Regions from separate parts of the Pseudomonas sp. LS.1a genome, predicted to be linked through region 1. Evidence: predicted binding sites of a transcription regulator. Region 1 holds the regulator's gene; each other region holds the start of a gene.
The links. The regulator FliA, encoded in region 1, starts transcription of late flagellar genes. The targets are predictions, from matches to a motif close to CTAAAGTTTNNNNNNNNNNNGCCGNTAA.

Region 1 (6,137 bases):
GCGCGCCACTGCCGGGCTGGCGAAACTGCTGGTGGGTGCGTGGCTGCTGCTTGCTGGCGCAGGCGCTGCGACCGGCGCATGGCTCGCGTAGCTGCCGAGACGGCGGTTGCTGCGGGAAATGGTATGCACCTTCTCGCACAGCAGCTGCTTGACCTTTTCGGGATTGCGTGAAATGTCCTCGAAGTTCTTCGGCAGGTAATCCACTGCTCCGGCATCCAGCGCATCGAGGGTGACACGGGCGCCTTCGTGGGTCAGCGACGAGAACATCAACACCGGCGTCGGGCAGCGCTGCATGATGTGCCGCACCGCGGTGATGCCATCCATCATGGGCATTTCGTAGTCCATGGTGATGACATCGGGCTTGAGCGCCAGCGCCTGGTCGATTGCTTCCTTGCCGTTGGTCGCGGTACCCACTACCTGGATCGTCGGATCTGCCGAGAGGATTTCCGAGACGCGGCGGCGGAAGAAACCGGAATCATCCACCACCAGGACCTTGACTGCCATAAACACTCCATTAGGCGGCGCAACCCGCCAGGGTGCGCCACCGAAATCAAATACGCCGCGCGGCGTAACGCTTGAGCATGCTCGGGACATCGAGAATCAACGCGATGCGACCGTCACCGGTGATGGTGGCCCCGGACATGCCCGGGGTGCCCTGCAGCATCTTGCCCAGCGGCTTGATTACCACTTCCTCCTGGCCAACCAGTTGATCGACGACAAAGCCGATACGCTGGGTGCCGACCGACAGGATCACCACGTGGCCCTCGTGCTGCTCTTCGTGCACCTGGCCCTGGACCAGCCAGCGCTTGAGGTAGAACAGCGGCAGCGCCTTGTCACGCACGATCACCACTTCCTGGCCGTCGACCACGTTGGTGCGCGACAGGTCGAGGTGGAAGATTTCGTTGACGTTGACCAGCGGGAAAGCGAACGCCTGGTTGCCCAGCATCACCATCAGGGTGGGCATGATCGCCAGGGTCAGCGGCACCTTGATGACGATCTTCGAGCCCTGGCCCTTGGCCGAGAAGATGTTGATCGAGCCGTTGAGCTGGGAGATCTTGGTCTTCACCACATCCATGCCCACGCCACGACCGGACACGTCGGAAATCTCGGTCTTGGTCGAGAAGCCCGGGGCGAAGATCAGGTTGTAGCAGTCCGACTCGCTCAGGCGATCGGCGGCGTCCTTGTCCATCAGGCCCTTTTCCACGGCCTTGGCGCGCAGGATGTTGGGGTCCATGCCCTTGCCGTCGTCAGAGATCGACAGCAGGATGTGGTCGCCTTCCTGTTCGGCCGACAGCACCACGCGGCCGGTGCGCGCCTTGCCGGAAGCTTCACGCTCATCGGGCATTTCCACGCCATGGTCGACGGCGTTGCGCACCAGGTGCACCAACGGGTCGGCCAGGGCCTCGACCAGGTTCTTGTCGAGGTCGGTCTCTTCGCCTACCAGCTCCAGGTTGATCTCTTTCTTCAGCTGGCGAGCCAGGTCGCGAACCAGACGCGGGAAGCGGCCGAAGACTTTCTTGATCGGCTGCATGCGGGTTTTCATGACCGCGGTCTGCAGGTCGGCGGTGACCACGTCGAGGTTGGACACGGCCTTGGACATGGCCTCGTCGCCGCTGTTCAGGCCCAGGCGCACCAGGCGGTTACGCACCAGCACCAGTTCGCCGACCATGTTCATGATCTCGTCCAGACGCGCGGTATCGACCCGCACGGTGGTTTCTGCTTCGCTGACGCCATGCTTGTCGGCGGCCGGAGCCGGGGCGCGCGGCGCCGAGGCAGGCTTGCTGGCTGCCGCCGGTGCCGGTGCCGGTGCCGCAGCTGGCTTGGCTACCAGCTGGCTGTCGGCCTTGGCCGCAGCCTGCGCTTGCACCTTGCCCGCAGCCGGGGCATCGACGGCGGCAACATCGCCGCCAAACTTGCCCTTGCCGTGCAACTGGTCCAGCAGCGCCTCGAACTCGTGTTCGCTGATTTCGTCGCCGGCTGCACTGGTGTCAGCTGCGGCAGGCGCCGGTGCCTTGGCGGCGGGCAAGGCATCGGCCTGGAAGGTGCCCTTGCCATGCAGCTGGTCCAGCAGCGATTCGAATTCAGCGTCGGTAATTTCGTCGCTGGCCGCTTCCGGCGCGCTGGCAACCGGCTGTGCGGCAACCTCGGCGCTGAACTGGCCTTTGCCGTGCAACTGGTCAAGCAGCGACTCGAACTCGGCGTCGGTAATTTCGTCACCTTCGCCACTGACGGTTTCGCCCTGCATCTGCTCCTCGGCCGCAGCTTGTGCCTTGACCGCATCGAGCGAATCGAGCAACTGCTCGAACTCGCTGTCAGTGATGTCCTGCTCCTCGGCCGGCGCCTCGACAACCGGCTCCGGCGCCGCAGCGGCAGGCGCTTCAACGGCTTCGGCGCCCCCCGGCTCGGCAAGGCGCGACAGCGCCGCCAGCAGCTCGGGGGTGGCTGCGGTCACTTCGGCACGCTCGCGCACCTGGCCAAACATGCTGTTGACCGTGTCCAGTGCCTCGAGCACCACATCCATCAGTTCCGCGTCGACCCGGCGCTCACCTTTGCGCAGGACGTCGAACACGTTCTCGGCGATATGGCAGCACTCCACCAGCTCGTTCAGCTGAAGGAAGCCGGCGCCCCCTTTTACAGTGTGGAAACCGCGAAAGATCGCATTGAGCAGGTCGGCATCGTCGGGCCGGCTTTCCAGCTCGACCAGTTGCTCGGACAGTTGCTCAAGAATTTCGCCGGCTTCTACCAGGAAATCCTGGAGGATTTCTTCATCGGCGCCGAAGCTCATCAAAGGTGCTCCTTAAAAACCCAGGCTGGACAGCAGATCATCGACATCGTCCTGACCGGACACGACGTCTTCACGCTTATCGGCATGAATCTGCGGACCTTCACCCCGAGTCGGATGTTTTTCTAGATCTTTTTCTGCGCGCAGTTGATCGTGGTCATGCTGGATACCGGCAAAACGGTCGACCTGGCTGGCCATCAGCACCAGTTTGAGCAGGTTGCTTTCCACCTCGGTGACCAGGTTGGTGACGCGCTTGATCACCTGACCGGTCAGGTCCTGATAGTCCTGGGCCAGCAGAATGTCGTTGAGGTGGCCGGCGACCTTGCGATTACCTTCGGCGCTGTGCGTCAGGAAACTGTCGACGCGCTTGACCAGCTCCCGGAACTCCGGCGCGGCCACTTCACGGCGCATGAAGCGCTGCCAGTCGGTGCTCAGGGCCTTGGCCTCGCTGGCCAGGTCGTTGAGCACCGGGGTGCTTTCCTCGACCAGGTCCATGGTGCGGTTGGCCGCGCCCTCGGTGAGCCTGACCACGTACGACAGGCGCTCGGTGGCGTCGGTTATCTGCGACACCTCCTCGGCCTGCGGCATGGTCGGGTCGATCTGGAAACTGACGATGGCACTGTGCAGCTCGCGGGTCAGCTTGCCGACTTCCTGGTACAGGCCGCGGTCGCGGGTCTGGTTCAGCTCGTGAATCAGCTGCACCGCCTCGCCGAAACGGCCCCGCTCCAGGCTTTCGACCAGCTCCTGGGCATGTTTCTTCAGGGTCGATTCGAACTCGCCCAAAGACGTTTGTGATGAATCCATGGCGCGCCCCCTGACGTGACTCAGCCGTTGACGCGTTCGAAGATCTTCTCGATCTTTTCTTTGAGCACCTGGGCGGTGAACGGCTTGACCACATAGCCGTTGACGCCGGCCTGGGCCGCTTCGATGATCTGGTCGCGCTTGGCCTCGGCTGTCACCATCAGTACCGGCATGCCTTTCAGCTTGTCGCTGGCACGCACCTTGCGCAGCAGGTCGATACCGGACATGCCGGGCATGTTCCAGTCGGTCACCAGGAAGTCGTAATGGCCGTTTTCCAGCATCGGCAGCGCCGTGGTGCCGTCATCGGCTTCTTCGGTGTTGGTGAAGCCCAGGTCACGCAACAGGTTCTTGATGATCCGCCGCATCGTCGAAAAGTCGTCAACGATGAGGATTTTCATGTCTTTGTTCAAGTAGACCTCCAAGCAGTCTCAAACGCGCTCGGCTGCGAGCGCGCATTCAATCAAATCGGTGCAACATGGAAAACGCACGTGGAAAACGACTGCAACGACTCCGGGCTCAACGCGCCCGCCATTCCCCCAGGCGGCTGCGCAGGCGCGCGGCACACTGGCTGTGCAACTGGCTGACCCGCGACTCGCTGACCCCAAGCACCTCTCCGATTTCCTTGAGGTTCAGCTCTTCGTCGTAGTACAGCGCCAGTACCAGGCGTTCACGCTCCGGCAGGTTGGCGATGGCCTCGGCCAGGGCAACCTGGAAGCGCTCGTCCTCCAGGCCACGCGCAGGCTCGACGTGGCCACTGGCGCCATCCTCATGCAGCCCTTCGTGCTCGCCGTCCTGCAACAGGTCGTCGAAGCTGAACAGGCGGCTGCCCAGGGTATCGTTCAGGATCCCGTAGTAATCATCGAGACTCAATTGGAGTTCGGCAGCAACTTCATGATCTTTAGCGTCGCGGCCGGTTCTTGCTTCCACTGCACGCATCGCGTCACTGACCATGCGCGTGTTGCGGTGCACCGAACGCGGTGCCCAGTCACCCTTGCGCACTTCGTCCAGCATGGCTCCGCGGATGCGGATGCCGGCGTAGGTTTCAAAGCTGGCGCCCTTGCTGGCGTCGTACTTGTTGGCCACTTCCAGCAGGCCGATCATGCCGGCCTGGATCAGGTCCTCGACCTGCACGTTGGCCGGCAACCGCGCCAGCAGGTGGTAGGCGATGCGCTTGACCAGCGGGGCATAGCGTTCGATCAGCTCGTACTGGGCGTCTTTCGACGCCCGGCTGTACATCTTGAAGCCGCTGGCATTCATAGCACAGGTCCCGCGCTGGTGGGCCGCACCAGGCGCTCGACAAAGAACTCCAGATGGCCGCGCGGGTTGGCCGGCAGCGGCCAGCTGTCGACCTTCTGGGCAATCGCCTTGAAGGCCAGTGCGCACTTGGAGCGCGGGAAGGCTTCGTAGACCGCACGCTGCTTCTGCACCGCCTTGCGCACGCACTCGTCATACGGCACGGCACCCACGTACTGCAGGGCAACGTCAAGGAAGCGGTCGGTGACCTTGGTCAGCTTGGCGAACAGGTTGCGCCCTTCCTGCGGGCTCTGCGCCATGTTGGCCAGCACACGGAAACGGTTCATGCCGTAGTCGCGGTTGAGCAGCTTGATCAGGGCGTAGGCATCGGTGATCGAGGTCGGTTCGTCGCATACCACCAGCAGCACTTCCTGGGCGGCGCGAACGAAGCTGACCACCGAGTCGCCGATACCGGCTGCGGTGTCGATCACCAGCACGTCAAGGTTGTCGCCAACTTCGCTGAACGCCTGGATCAACCCGGCATGCTGGGCCGGGGCCAGGTGCACCATGCTCTGCGTGCCCGAGGCCGCCGGCACGATGCGCACACCACCCGGGCCCTGCAGCATCACGTCGCGCAGCTCGCAGCGCCCTTCGATGACATCGGCCAGGGTCCGCTTGGGTGTAAGGCCCAGCAGCACGTCGACATTGGCCAGGCCCAGGTCGGCGTCGAGCAGCATGACCCTGCGGCCAAGCTCGGCCAGCGCCAGGGACAGGTTCACTGAAACGTTAGTCTTGCCGACGCCACCTTTGCCACCGGTCACGGCGATCACCTGTACGGGATGCATGCTACCCATGTCTGTTCTTTACCTTGTCTCGCTGGGACTCAGGCCACACGTAGGGCAATTCTGCGTACCCTTTGGCATAGCTACCTTGCACACGCTTCATCATCAACCCGCTCGCCGTGGGTTGTGATAGAGATCAGCGAACATGTCGGCCATGGCCTCTTCGCTGGGCTCGTCCTGCTGCTGCACATTGACCGCACGGGTAACCAACTGGTGCCCCCGAGGCAGGTGCAGGTCGTCAGGAATGCGCGGCCCATCGGTCAGGTAGGCCACTGGCAGTTCATGACTGATGGCAAGACTCAGCACGTCGCCAAGGCTCGCCGTTTCATCGAGTTTGGTCAGGATGCAGCCGGCCAGGCCGCAGCGCTTGTAGCTGTGGTAGGCGGCGGTCAGCACCTGCTTCTGGCTGGTGGTGGCCAGTACCAGGTAGTTCTTCGCGGCAATGCCACGCCCAGCCAGGGTTTCCAGCTGCATGCGCA
Region 2 (6,137 bases), 1.1 Mb from region 1:
GCCGATGCTGTCGCTGGCCGGCCTGGGCGTGGCGTTCCGTGCCAAGCCGCTGGTGCGCCAGTCGGCCAAGCAGGCTATTTCCACCCTGGGGCTTGATGGCGTGCTGTACCTGCTGGGCTTGCGCGACCGCGACGCGCGCGGCTGATCGGGACTTTGGGGCTGCTGTGCAGCCCTTCGCGGGCACGCCCGCTCCCACAGAGAGAGCCGCGCTTACCCTGTGGGAGCGGGCGTGCCCGCGAAGGGCCGCACAGCGGACCCAATAAAAAGGCCCTGCAATGCAGGGCCTCTTTCATACTGCTCGAATCAAGCCTGCGCAGGCGCCGCCAACTGCTGCCCCATGCGCACCGCAGAACCAGCACCCAGGTTCTCAGCCCACTTCACCTGCTCCGGCCCGAACAGCACGATAGCGGTCGAACCCAGCTTGAAACGGCCCAGTTCGGCACCTTTCTCCAGATGGATCGGCGCGCGGCTGGCCTCGTCGTAACGGAAGGTCTTCAGCTCACGCTTGGGCGGCGTCACCAGCCCTGCCCACACGGTTTCGATCGAAGCGACGATCATCGCGCCAACCAGCACCACGGCCATCGGTCCGCGTTCGGTATCGAACAGGCAGACCACGCGCTCGTTGCGGGCGAACAGCTCGGGGACGTTCTCCGCGGTGGTCTGGTTGACCGAGAACAGGCGGCCCGGCACGTAGACCATTTCACGCAGGGTACCGGCCAGCGGCATGTGCACGCGGTGGTAGTCCTTGGGCGACAGGTAGATGGTGGCGAACTCGCCGCCCATGAACGGCGCGGCCATGGCCGGGTCACCGCCCAGCAGTTCCTGCGCGCTGAAGCCGTGGCCCTTGGCCTGGAAGATGCGGCCGTGCTCGATCGGGCCAAGCTGGCTGACGGCACCGTCGGCCGGGCACAGGATCGCGCCCGGGGTCTCGTCCAGCGGGCGGGCACCTGGCTTCAGGGCACGGGTGAAGAATGCATTGAAGTGCTCGTAGGCGCTCAGGTCTTCGACCATGGCTTCGGCCATGTTCACCTGGTAGCGCTTGGCGAACCAGGCGGTGAAGGCGTTCTTGAACCAGCGCACGCGGCACTCGGCAATGCAGCCGGCCAGCCGTGACAGCAGGTGGTGCGGCAGCAGGTACTGGCTGATGATGAACAAACGGGATTTCATGCAGGTTCCTTAGACTTCTACAGGCGTGTCCGGGTGGTTGCCCCATTCGCTCCACGAGCCGGCGTAAGCCTTGACGCGTGGGTAGCCGAGGGCCTTGGCCACCAGGTAAGTGAAACCGGAGCGGCGGTGGGTCTGGCAGTGGGTGATCACTTCCTTGTCGGGGGTGATGCCCAGGTTCTGCAGGACTTCGGCGATGTCCTGGCGGATGCGCAGGTGGTCGTTGAGGTCCATGCCGGCGGTCCACTCGAAGTTGATCGCGCCGGGGATGTGGCCGCCTTTGGCTGCCAGCACTTTCTCGCCGCTGAATTCCTGCGGGCCACGGGCGTCCCAGATGACCAGGTCGTCGGCGCCCAGGCGGCTTTGCAGGTACTCGCGAGTAGCGGTGGGCTCACTGTCGATGCGCAGGTGTACAGGCGTGTTGCCGCTGGCGGGTACTTCGGTGGAGAGCTTGTCGGCCGGCCAGGCCTGGATGCCGCCATTGAGGTAGTGGTAACGCTTGTGGCCGATCACGTCGAGCAGCCAGATGAAGCGCCCGGCCCAGCCGCCGCCTTCATCGTCATACACCACATACACGGCATCGTCGCGGTGGCCGAGTTCGCTGAACAGTTTTTCCAGCTCGCCCAGGGCCGGCAGCAGGCCGGGCGCGGGGGGCTGGCCGAGCTGGGTACGCTTGCCTTCGACGAAGCGTGCGCCGGGAATATGCCCGCTGACATAGCGGTTGGTGCTGCTCAGGTCGACCAGGATCAGCTGTGGCGAATCCAGGCGTTGCAGCAGGTCCGCGGCTTCGATTACCAGGGGCAGGCCGGAAAAGTCAGTCATCCACGGTCTCCAGTGTGGAAAGAGGGCCGATTGTAGCGCAAGGCTCAGGCCTTGCGGTTGGCAAACACCGACAGCGCCCGCTCGGTGCATTGTGCGGTCTTGCCGAAGGCTTGCACGCTGATATCGGCCAGTGGCCGGCAGCCCTGGTCAGCCACCATCAGCATCAGCACCTGGTCGTTCACCGCCAGCGAGCGCAGCAGCACGTGCTCGCTGCGGAACAAGGCGCGCAGCGGGGCCGGCAGCAGGGCCGAGAACTGGCTGTGGTTTTCCGGGGTGATGCGCAGTTGTCCAGCCTGGGCCAGCAGCTTTTGCAGCAGTTTGTTCTGCGATACCTGCAGGGCCAGGGCCCCGGCCTCCTTGGGCAGGCCGGCGAGTTGCTGTACTCGCAGGTAGTCGCTGGCCTTGTCCAGGCTCAGCAGCAGGATGCGCTGCATGCCGCAGGCCAGCAGGGCTTCGATGGCCTGGGTGGCCAGGTGCACGGTGTTGGTGAACGGGCTGGGCTGGGCCAGCAGGTGCTGGCACAGCTTGCGCCAGCGCGCCAGGTCGTCGCTGCTGGGCGGTGGCGGTGCCAGCATGTCCGGGTGCGGGCGACGCTGGTGCCAGGGCCAGATCAGCGCTTCGGCCGGGTGGAACAAGGCATGCTGGGCATGGCGGCGGGCGCTGGCCGCAGCCTGCTGGTGCACTTGCTGCTGCACGTCATCCAGCGAGGTCTGCAGGTACAGCGCGGTCAGCAGTTGCCAGCGCAGCAGGTGCGGGTTGTCCCAGCCCACCTGGGCCGCAAGGGCCAGGTTATTGGCCAGCAGCACGGTGTTGGCCGGCTGGTTGAACCAGCGGCGCAGGCCGGGCTCGGCATCCAGGCGGTGTTGCTGGCTGAGCAGGTCCTGGTCACGGGCGATATTGAGCACCTGGGCCAGCTGTTCGCGTTCTTCCAGCAGCAGGCGGTATCCCTGGGTCACCCATTGTGGCAGGCGCCAGTACTCCGCCATGGTCTGGCACAGCGCGATGATGCGCACGCCAAACAGCTCTTCCTCGACATGGGTGGCGTCCTCGCCCTTGTGGATAACCCGCAGCTCCCAGGTGTCGAGCAGCTTGGGGTAGGCCAGCGCCAGCGGCCAGAGTGGCGACAGGAACAGCAGGCTACCCCAGTGGATCTCCTGCCACAGCCGTGCCAGGCGGCTGGCGAACAGGCCGCTGGCCTGCTGCGAAGCGTGCTGGCTGATCAGCTGGAACTGGCACAGTACCGGCGGGATCTCTTCGACGGGTACCGCAGGCAGGCGCTTGAGCAACTGTTCGCTGCGCTCCAGACCCAGGCGGTTGAGGGCGACTTCCAGGCTTTCGGCTGGCTCGGCCAGGCTGGCATTGGTGGGGTGATTGGCTTCGCGCATCACCGACAGCACCAGTGCCGGGCTGTCCTGCATCAGTTCGGCGATATCGCGCAGCGAGCGGCGGCTATCGTGGATGGCGGCCATGACCCGGTCGTAGCTGTGCTTCGGCACGGGGATGCGAACACTCTCGAGCAGCTTTACCCAGGCCTCTAGCGTACGTGGAGCCTGAGCGGGCACCTTGGTTTCAATTGGCATTTTGACATCAGTCCGAACTGGCTTTTCGCATTGAGTGGCTATAGTCTGGCGCAGTTCTGCCGATAAGTAGAAGAAGAGTTTTAAAGCTCCCGCCTCTTCCCCTGACCACGACAGCAAGTGCTTTGAACCTATGGCTAAAATTATCGGCATCATCGTCGTATTCGCGAGCGTGCTCGGCGGATACGTGCTCTCCCACGGCAAGATCGCAGCGCTGATCCAGCCGTTCGAAGTACTGATCATCGGCGGTGCGGCCTTTGGTGCATTCCTGCAGGCCAACCCTGGCCACATGACCATGCACGTCATCAAGAAGTCGATGAAGATGTTCGGCTCGCGCTTTACTCACGCCTTCTACCTGGAAGTGCTGGGCCTGGTGTACGAGATCCTCAACAAGAGCCGTCGTGAAGGCATGATGGCCATCGAGGCCGACATCGAAGACGCCGCCGCCAGCCCGATCTTCGCCAAGTACCCGACGGTGCTCGCCGATGAACGCATGACTGCGTTCGTCTGCGACTACCTGCGCATCATGTCCACCGGCAACATGGCCCCGCACGAGCTCGAGGGCCTGTTCGACATGGAACTGCTGAGCATGAAGGAAGAGCTGGAGCACCCATCCCATGCGGTGACCGGTATCGCCGACGGCATGCCCGGCTTCGGTATCGTTGCGGCGGTACTGGGTATCGTGGTGACCATGGCCTCGCTCGGTGATGGTGACCAGGCCTCCATCGGCCTCCATGTGGGTGCGGCGCTGGTGGGTACCTTCTTCGGTATTCTGGCGGCTTACGGCTTCTTCGGCCCGTTGGCCAAGTGCCTGGAGCACGATGCCAAGGAAGAACTGAACCTCTACGAATCGATCAAGGCTTCGCTGGTGGCCTCGGCCTCGGGCATGCCGCCTTCGCTGGCGGTCGAGTTCGGGCGCAAGGTGCTGTACCCCAAGCACCGCCCAAGCTTCGCCGAACTGGAACAAGCGGTTCGCGGTCGCTGAGTCATGGAGAACAATCAGCCCATCATCGTCAAGCGCGTCAAGCGCTTTGGCGGCGGCCACCACGGCGGCGCCTGGAAAATCGCCTTCGCCGACTTCGCCACGGCGATGATGGCGTTCTTCCTGGTGCTGTGGCTGTTGTCCACGGCCACGCCGGAACAGAAGATCGCCATTGCCGGCTATTTCAAGGACCCGATCGGCTTCTCGGAAAGCGGCACGCCCTACGTCATCGACCTGGGCGGCTCGCCTCAGCTGGCGCCGGAAAAGACCATCAACCCCGAAGCCAAGTCCGAGCCGACGCCCGATACCAGCATCCAGCTGGACAAGGACCAGGTGGAGACCATGGCCGAGCAGGTCGAGCGTGAGCGCCTGGAGTTGCTGCTGCAGGAACTGCAGAACAAGGTGGAAGAGAACCCGCAACTGCAGAAGTTCAAGGACCAGATCCTGTTCGAGATCACCCAGGACGGCCTGCGCATCCAGATCATGGACGCCGAGAACCGGCCGATGTTCGACATTGGCAGCGCGCGCCTGCAGCCGTACTTCGAGGACATCCTGCTGGCCATGGCCGACACCATCAAGGCGGTGCCGAACAAGATCAGCATCAGTGGCCACACCGACGCCAAGCCGTATGCCGGCAGTGGCGAGTTCGGCAACTGGGAACTGTCGGCCAACCGTGCCAACGCCGCGCGCCGTGCGCTGGTGGCCGGTGGCTACCCGGATGGCCAGGTGGCACGGGTGGTGGGTTACGCGTCGTCTTCGCTGTTCGACCGCAAGAACCCGTTCAACCCGGTCAACCGCCGCATCGACATCATCGTGCTGACCAAGAAGGCCCAGCGCAACATCGAGGGTGAGCAGGGGACGCCGGAAGCACCGGCTGCTACGCCCGCAGCGCCGGGCGCTGCTGCACCGGCTGCGCCAGGGGAGACCGAGCAGGCACCCATGCAGCCGCGCGAGCTGCGCCAGAAGCTGAACATCTTCGAAGAGGGGACGCTGAAGATGGATGAGGCCAAGGACCAGTAAACCCTCTTTCGTCCTGCGCGGTCCCTTGTGGGAGCGGGCTTGCCCGCGAACACGGGCGAAGCCCGTGCCAACCACCGAGGTGCCTGCTTCGCGGGCACGCCCGCTCCCACAGGATTGGCGTAGCCCTCGAGCCTTGTGCAGAGCCTGTGGAGCAGGCGGTCAGTAGGCGTCTTCGGGCAAACTGGCAATGATCGAGCGGTAGCTGTTCATCCGTTGCTGCTTGATACGCCCCTCGTCCAGCGCCTTGAGCAGTGCACAGCCCGGTTCGCGATCATGCTTGCAGTCGCGGAAGCGGCACGTGCCGAACAGGTCGCGGAACTCGATGAAGCCATCCTCCACATCACTGCGGCTGACGTGACCCAGGCCGAACTCGCGGATGCCCGGTGAGTCGATCAGGTCGCCACCGTTGGGGAAGTGGTACAGCCGCGCGGTGGTGGTGGTATGGGTACCCTGGCCAGACCATTCCGACAGGTCGCCGACACGGGTGCCGGCGTCCGGCAGCAGGCTGTTGACCAGCGACGACTTGCCCACCCCCGACTGGCCGACGAACACGCTGATGTGGCCGTCAAGCA
Region 3 (6,137 bases), 1.8 Mb from region 1:
GCGCTCGGCGCAACGGCATTGTTGCCTGCCAATGTCTCGCCGATCGGCTCCGCGTATGCCAAAGGTGGTGGCAACGGCGGTGGGCAGGGTGGCGGCAAGGGTGGCATCAACGGCAATGGCGCCGGTTATGAGAGTGACCATGCCGGCAAGGCCACGCGCAACCATGGCGAGAGCGGTAATCACTATGGCAGCTTGCGCAACGATGACAACGGCCGTGGTACTACCCAGTCTGGCATTGCCCATTCCAAGGAGCACAACAAGGCCGGGCGCTCCTCTTCGAAGCATGATCGATAACTGAAAGCACGCCACTCCTGCAGGCACTGCACAATCCTCAAGGGCGGCGCTGAACCTGTGGGAGCGGCTTCAGCCGCGAAGCATCCAACGCGGTGCATGGCACCGGCTGCGCCGGTGTTCGCGGCTAAAGCCGCTCCCACAGGGTCCCTGCTAACTCAATGAGTTATGTGCAGTTCTATGAGAACGGGCATGGCGCATTCCTTCGGCTGGGGAAGCCCTTGTAAAGACAACTGCTCCCCCAACAGCCTGATGCCCACCTGACCTCAAACCCTGAACCGCCCCACCAACGCCGTCATCTCCCCCACCAACCGCGACAACGCCTTGCTCGCCTCACTGGTCTGCTGCGCCCCCGCTGCCGAGGATGTCGACAGCTCGCGAATGTTCAGCAGGTTGCGGTCCACCTCTCGCGCCACCTGGGCCTGCTCTTCGGCTGCGCTGGCAATCACCAGGTTACGCTCGTTGATCTCGCCGATCGCACTGTAGATCCCCTCCAGCACCTGCCCCGAGGCCAGGGTCACGTCCAGCGTCGACTGGGCGCGGCTGGTACTGGTCTGCATCGAGGCCACGGCCGCTTCGGTGCCCGCCTGCACACGCCCGATCATCTGCTCGATTTCCTGGGTCGACTGTTGCGTGCGGTAGGCCAGCGTACGCACCTCATCCGCCACCACCGCAAAGCCGCGCCCGGCCTCGCCCGCGCGGGCTGCCTCGATGGCGGCATTGAGCGCCAGCAGGTTGGTTTGCTCGGACACCGAGCGAATCACCTCCAGCACCTTGCCGATATCCCGCACCTGCCCGACCAGTTGCTCCAGATGCGCGCTGCTGGCCTGGATCTCACGCGTCATGGCCTCGGTGCCGTCGATGTTGTCGCTGACTTGCCGGCGGCTTTGCGCTGCCAGCTGGTTGGATTCGCTGGTGGTCTGCGAGGTGGTGATGGCGTTGCGCGCAACCTCCTCCACGGCTGTGGTCATCTCGGTGACAGCGGTGGCGGCCTGCTCCAGTTCCTGGCCCTGCTGGCGCAGGTTGTTGGCGCTTTCCTCGGTGACCGCATTCAGCGCCGTGGCGGCTGCATCCAGTTGCCCGGCACAGCTGCTGATCTGCACCAGGGTGTCGCGCTGGCTCTGCTGCATGCGCTCAAGCTCATGGAACAGCTGGCCGATCTCGTTGCTGCCCTGCCCCTGCACCGGCACGCTCAGGTCGCCGCCGGCAATGCGCTGGAAGTGCCGACCGGCTTCGCGCAGCGGGTGCAGCACGCGCTGGGCAATAAAGGCCCAGCACAGCGCCGCCAGTAACAGCGTCACGCCCAGCAGCGCCAGGCTCAGCAGCTGCGCGCGCGCCAGGCGCCGGTCGGATTCCAGCATGATCTGCTGGCCGCGCTCACTCAACGCGCCGACCAGTTGCTGGCGCAGCGCCTGCAACCGGCCCATGGCGTTGCCGGCGTCGGTGTTGACCTTGAAATACTGCTCAAGCGAACGTTGACGGGTTGCCTCACGCTGCCCGGCGACTGCCTTGGCGTACTCGCCATAGGTGGCCTGCAGCGCGGTTGCCAGTGCGTGCAGTACAGGCTCGCGGGCGTTTTCGACAAACTCGTCCACCAGCTTCTGGCTCTTGTCGTTCAGCTCGACCGACAGCGCCATGCGCTTGTTGGCACTTTCCTCATGGCCACCCAGTTGCTCGATGAAGCCCGAGGACACATTGGCGCTGGCGCGAATCGCCATCAGCAACGCATTGTTCAACCGGTCCGACTGGTGCGCGGTCTGGTCCAGTTCGGTGATCTGCTGGTCGCTACCCACCGCTGCACGCCAGGCACTGACGGTGGAAAACAGCAGGGTCAGACTGAACAGCGACAACACCCAGAACATTCCGGTGCGGATCTTCAGGTTGGCAAGCATGCGGGCAGTACTCCTTGTTGGCACCACTTCTGGTCGATGATTCGATGGTGGGTGTGCTGCTATCGGAGGTACTGACGCAGGCTTGAGGCGCCGGAATGCGGTTTTGGGCGGTAACCGAACAGATGTTGCCAGGGCAAAGGGCGGGGAACAGGCAACAAATTGCCCAAGCGGGAACTTCAACGCTCCACTTCGGTCGATAGCATCCCCTTGCCCTCCAGCCAGGGGTTTGCCCAAGCCCTGCCGAGTCTACCGCCGATGCCCAGCACACCTGTTCTGTCCGCCTTGCTCCTGTTGTTCAGCGCAATCACGGCACCAGGCGCACTGGCCGGCGAGCGCTCCGCGCCGGCACGCAGCAACCATGCCTCGACCGTGCTGATCGAAACCGCCTCGCAACAGTATGCCGACGGCCAACTGGACCAGGCGGCAGCCACCCTGGAGCGCGCGCTGCACATTCAGCCGAACAACCCGGCAACCCTGCACTACCTTGGCGTCCTGCGCCTTCAGCAAGGGTTGTACGAACAGGCCGAAACCCTGGCGCAGCGCTCCAACCTGCGTGTTGGCAACAATCACGCACTACGCAGCCGCAACCTGCAGCTGATAGAAGCCGCGCACAAGGCCCAGGGCGACGGCGTGCTGCCGACGGCTGCGTACTGAGGGCGGTCAGACGCTGCGCGTCAGGCCACCATCGACCTTGATGTTCTGCCCGGTGATATAGGCAGCCCCGTCGCTGGCCAGGAATGCAATGGTGGCGGCAATTTCCTCGCTGGTGCCATAGCGCCTGAGCGGTACGCTGTCGCGCCGCTGCTCAGTGGCCGGCAGGCTGTCGATCCAGCCAGGCAATACGTTGTTGATGCGCACGTTGTCCACGGCATAGGTGTCGGCGAAGATCTTGCTGAACGCCGCCAGGCCCGAGCGGAACACCGCCGATGTGGGGAACATTTCGTTGGGTTCGAATGCCCAGGCGGTAGAGATGTTGATGATCACTCCCCCCTTCTGCCGTTGCATGACTGGCGTCACCAGGCGTGCCGGGCGGATAACATTGAGCAGGTACGTGTCCATGCCCTTGTGCCAGTCTTCGTCGCTGATCTCCAGGATCGGCGCGCGCGGGCCGTGGCCGGCGCTGTTGACCAGCACATCGACGCGCCCCCACTTCCCGACCACGGCATCCACCAGGCGCTGCAAGTCCTCGACCGACTGGTTGCTGCCGGTAACACCGATACCACCCAGCTCCTTGGCCAGTGCTTCGCCCTTGCCCGAGGACGACAGGATGCCGACCTTGAAGCCGTCGGCAGCCAGGCGACGTGCCGCTGCTGCGCCCATGCCGCTGCCACCGGCGGTGATGATTGCTACCTTTTGCACAGACATATTGCCTCCTTCGGCGATGGAACCCTGTGTTTGCAAGTGCATTCACACTAGCAGCCACACAGGTGCGCAGGGAGGCAGCCGGACTTCGTCTAGCCAGTAGTTTTTCTTTCGTCAGCCTGAGCCTTGAGCCACGCCCTGACGATTTGCAGGGCCGCTGGCGGCTGCCCCTTGCGCGGCCATACCAGGTAGAACGCCTTGTCCAGCCGCAGTTGCTGGGGGAACACCTGCACCAGCCGGCCGGCGGCGATATCGTTGCTGACGAAGGCATGGCTGGCCAATGTAATGCCCTGCCCGCCTATGGCAGCTTCGATGGCCAGCGAGGTCTGGTTGAAGCGCACGGTCTTCGCCGTGGGCGTCGGGTGGCCAGGGAACACCGCAGCGCAGAACTGCGGCCAGAAGTTGTGCGCATCGTGCAATGCCACATAACGCTGCAAGGCGGCAAAACCCTCAGGCCAGCCCACGTCTGCCAACAACGCCGGGCTCGCCACCGCGACCACCGGCGGCTCCATCAGCAACTCGGCGTTCAGCCCGGCACCGAACGGCGGCTGGCCATAACGCACGGCCAGGTCCACACCATCGGTATGAAAATGCGAAAGCCGGTCGGTGGCCAGCACCCGCAAGTCAATCTCGGGGTTGTGCTCGGCAAAGTGCCCCAGCTTGGGGATCAGCCATTTCGAAGCAAAGGTTGGCGTTACGCTGACCGTGAGATGGGAGGGCGCCGGACGCAACAGCCGCGTGGCCTCGTCGATCATCGCCAAGGCACTGCGCACGCTGGTGCTGTAGGCATGCCCGGCATCGGTCAGGCCTAGGCCGCGCGGCAAACGCTCGAACAGGCGAACCTCCAGACCGGCCTCCAGCCCACGAATCTGCTGGGCAACGGCGGCTTGGGTGACGCCGAGCTCCTCGGCGGCCAGGCGGAAGTTCAAGTGACGCGCCACCACTTCGAACACCCGTAACGCATTGAGTGAGGGCAACCCGGGAAAACCTGCAGGCATGGCGATGATTTTTCTATTGGCTGCTCGGCAGCATTGCGCCGAGGCTATCCTCATCGGCCGAGGAAGTCGATGCTTTGTCGGCGGACAGAGCCCAAAGGAGTTGGCATGCCCGCCATCAATGCATTCCGCCACTACGGCCTGCTCGACCTGTCTTGGACACAACGGCCGTTGCGGCTGACCGCGCTTGCCGAGCAGGTGCTCGCTGGGCAGGCGCACTGGCTTGACCACAACCCTGCGCAGCGCTGGGTGAAGTGCTTATCGATGCCGCGGACAGGCCCTGGGTGGTCAGCGAACAAGGCTAGGTGTGGCAGCGCAAATAGCCCGCTCAAGCCTGATCAGGTAACGCGGTGGATGGCACCGGCGTTGCCGGTGTTCGCGGGCATGCCCGCTCCCACAGGAACCGAGGGTACCCGAAACCTGCACCATACCTGTGGGAGCGGCTTTAGCCGCGAACACCGGCGCAGCCGGTGCCATGCACCGCGTTGGATTCTTCGCGGCTAAAGCCGCTCCCACAGGGTACGCGGACTGCTTGCGATTTCAGTTATCTACGCGACAGCGCAGCCCAAAGGGCTGGGCCATCTCCCACAGGGACTGCGCTAGCTTTTAGAGCTTGAGCAAGACCGTTGCGCCTACAGGGCCGATGTTGCAATCGCCTTCGCCGCTTGCGCCAAACGTTGCGTAGCCAGCCGGATTTCATCCATGTCCAGCGAGGCAAACCCCAGGCGCAAGGCATTTTCCGCATGACCGAACGGCGAAAACTGCCGGCCACTGCGTACCACCAGGTCCAACGCCAGCGCTTTGCCAACCAGTTGGTCCACATCGATCGAGTCGGCAAACCTCACCCACAGCGCCAGCCCGCCTTCCGGTGCCTTTACAGCTACCTGCTCGCCAAAGGCATCGCGCAAGCAAGCCAACAGGGTCTCCCGACGCTGACGATACTCCCGCGCAACCCGACGCAAGTGCTTCTTCAGCTCGCCATCATTGATCAGGTCCGCCAGCATCTGCTGCATCACCGCATCGCCCTGCCCCAGGGTCAGCGTCGCCCTGCGCTCGAGCACCACGGCCACCTCCGCCGGCGCCACGATGAAACTGCAACGGAAGGTACTGCCCAAGGACTTGGACAATGAACCAATGTAGATCACATGCCGCTGCTGACGGTCGCTGGCCAGCGGCAGGTAAGGCCGCCCGGCAAAGTGGTACTCATGGTCGTAGTCTTCCTCGACCACGCAAAAGTCGTGCTGCCGCGCCAGCTCCAGCAACTGCTGCCGGCGCCCGGCAGGCAGGCTGACCGTGGTCGGGAACTGGTGATGGGGTGTGATGTACAGCATGCGCACCTTGTGCAGCCGGCACAGTGCATCGATCTGGTCGACCCGGCAGCCCTCGTCATCTAGGTCCACGGTGACCAGCCGGGCACCCAGCTGGCGGAAGATCTCCCACGCGGGCGGATAGCTCAAGCGCTCGACCAGCACAACGTCACCGGGCTTGAGCAGCACGCTGGCCACCAGGTACAGCGACATCTGCACGCCCTGGGTCAGGCAGATATGCTCGGCGCCAACGTTCAGGCTGCGATTGTGCCGCAGCATGTCGGCCAAGG

Region 2: a site for FliA is predicted at 3,605-3,632, ahead of motA (flagellar motor stator protein MotA). Genes of this name have one in related genera too.
Region 3: a site for FliA is predicted at 2,243-2,270, ahead of MKK04_RS10610 (methyl-accepting chemotaxis protein). Genes of this name have one in related genera too.

What each region holds. Positions count from the first base shown of each region.
Region 1 is NZ_CP092827.1:4,101,811-4,107,947, forward strand. It holds gene MKK04_RS19010 (protein-glutamate methylesterase/protein-glutamine glutaminase) at 1-504, opposite strand, end outside; gene MKK04_RS19015 (chemotaxis protein CheA) at 551-2,785, opposite strand; gene MKK04_RS19020 (protein phosphatase CheZ) at 2,798-3,586, opposite strand; gene MKK04_RS19025 (chemotaxis response regulator CheY) at 3,607-3,981, opposite strand; gene fliA (RNA polymerase sigma factor FliA) at 4,100-4,840, opposite strand; gene fleN (flagellar synthesis regulator FleN) at 4,837-5,670, opposite strand; gene flhF (flagellar biosynthesis protein FlhF) at 5,764-6,137, opposite strand, start outside.
Region 2 is NZ_CP092827.1:5,166,113-5,172,249, reverse strand. It holds gene serB (phosphoserine phosphatase SerB) at 1-145, shown strand, start outside; gene asd (archaetidylserine decarboxylase) at 304-1,167, opposite strand; gene MKK04_RS23880 (rhodanese-like domain-containing protein) at 1,177-1,986, opposite strand; gene MKK04_RS23875 (HDOD domain-containing protein) at 2,031-3,566, opposite strand; gene motA (flagellar motor stator protein MotA) at 3,697-4,548, shown strand; gene motB (flagellar motor protein MotB) at 4,552-5,565, shown strand; gene rsgA (small ribosomal subunit biogenesis GTPase RsgA) at 5,725-6,137, opposite strand, start outside.
Region 3 is NZ_CP092827.1:2,313,043-2,319,179, reverse strand. It holds gene MKK04_RS10615 (hypothetical protein) at 1-294, shown strand, start outside; gene MKK04_RS10610 (methyl-accepting chemotaxis protein) at 558-2,183, opposite strand; gene MKK04_RS10605 (tetratricopeptide repeat protein) at 2,439-2,837, shown strand; gene MKK04_RS10600 (SDR family oxidoreductase) at 2,844-3,548, opposite strand; gene MKK04_RS10595 (LysR substrate-binding domain-containing protein) at 3,638-4,543, opposite strand; gene pdxR (MocR-like pyridoxine biosynthesis transcription factor PdxR) at 5,173-6,137, opposite strand, start outside.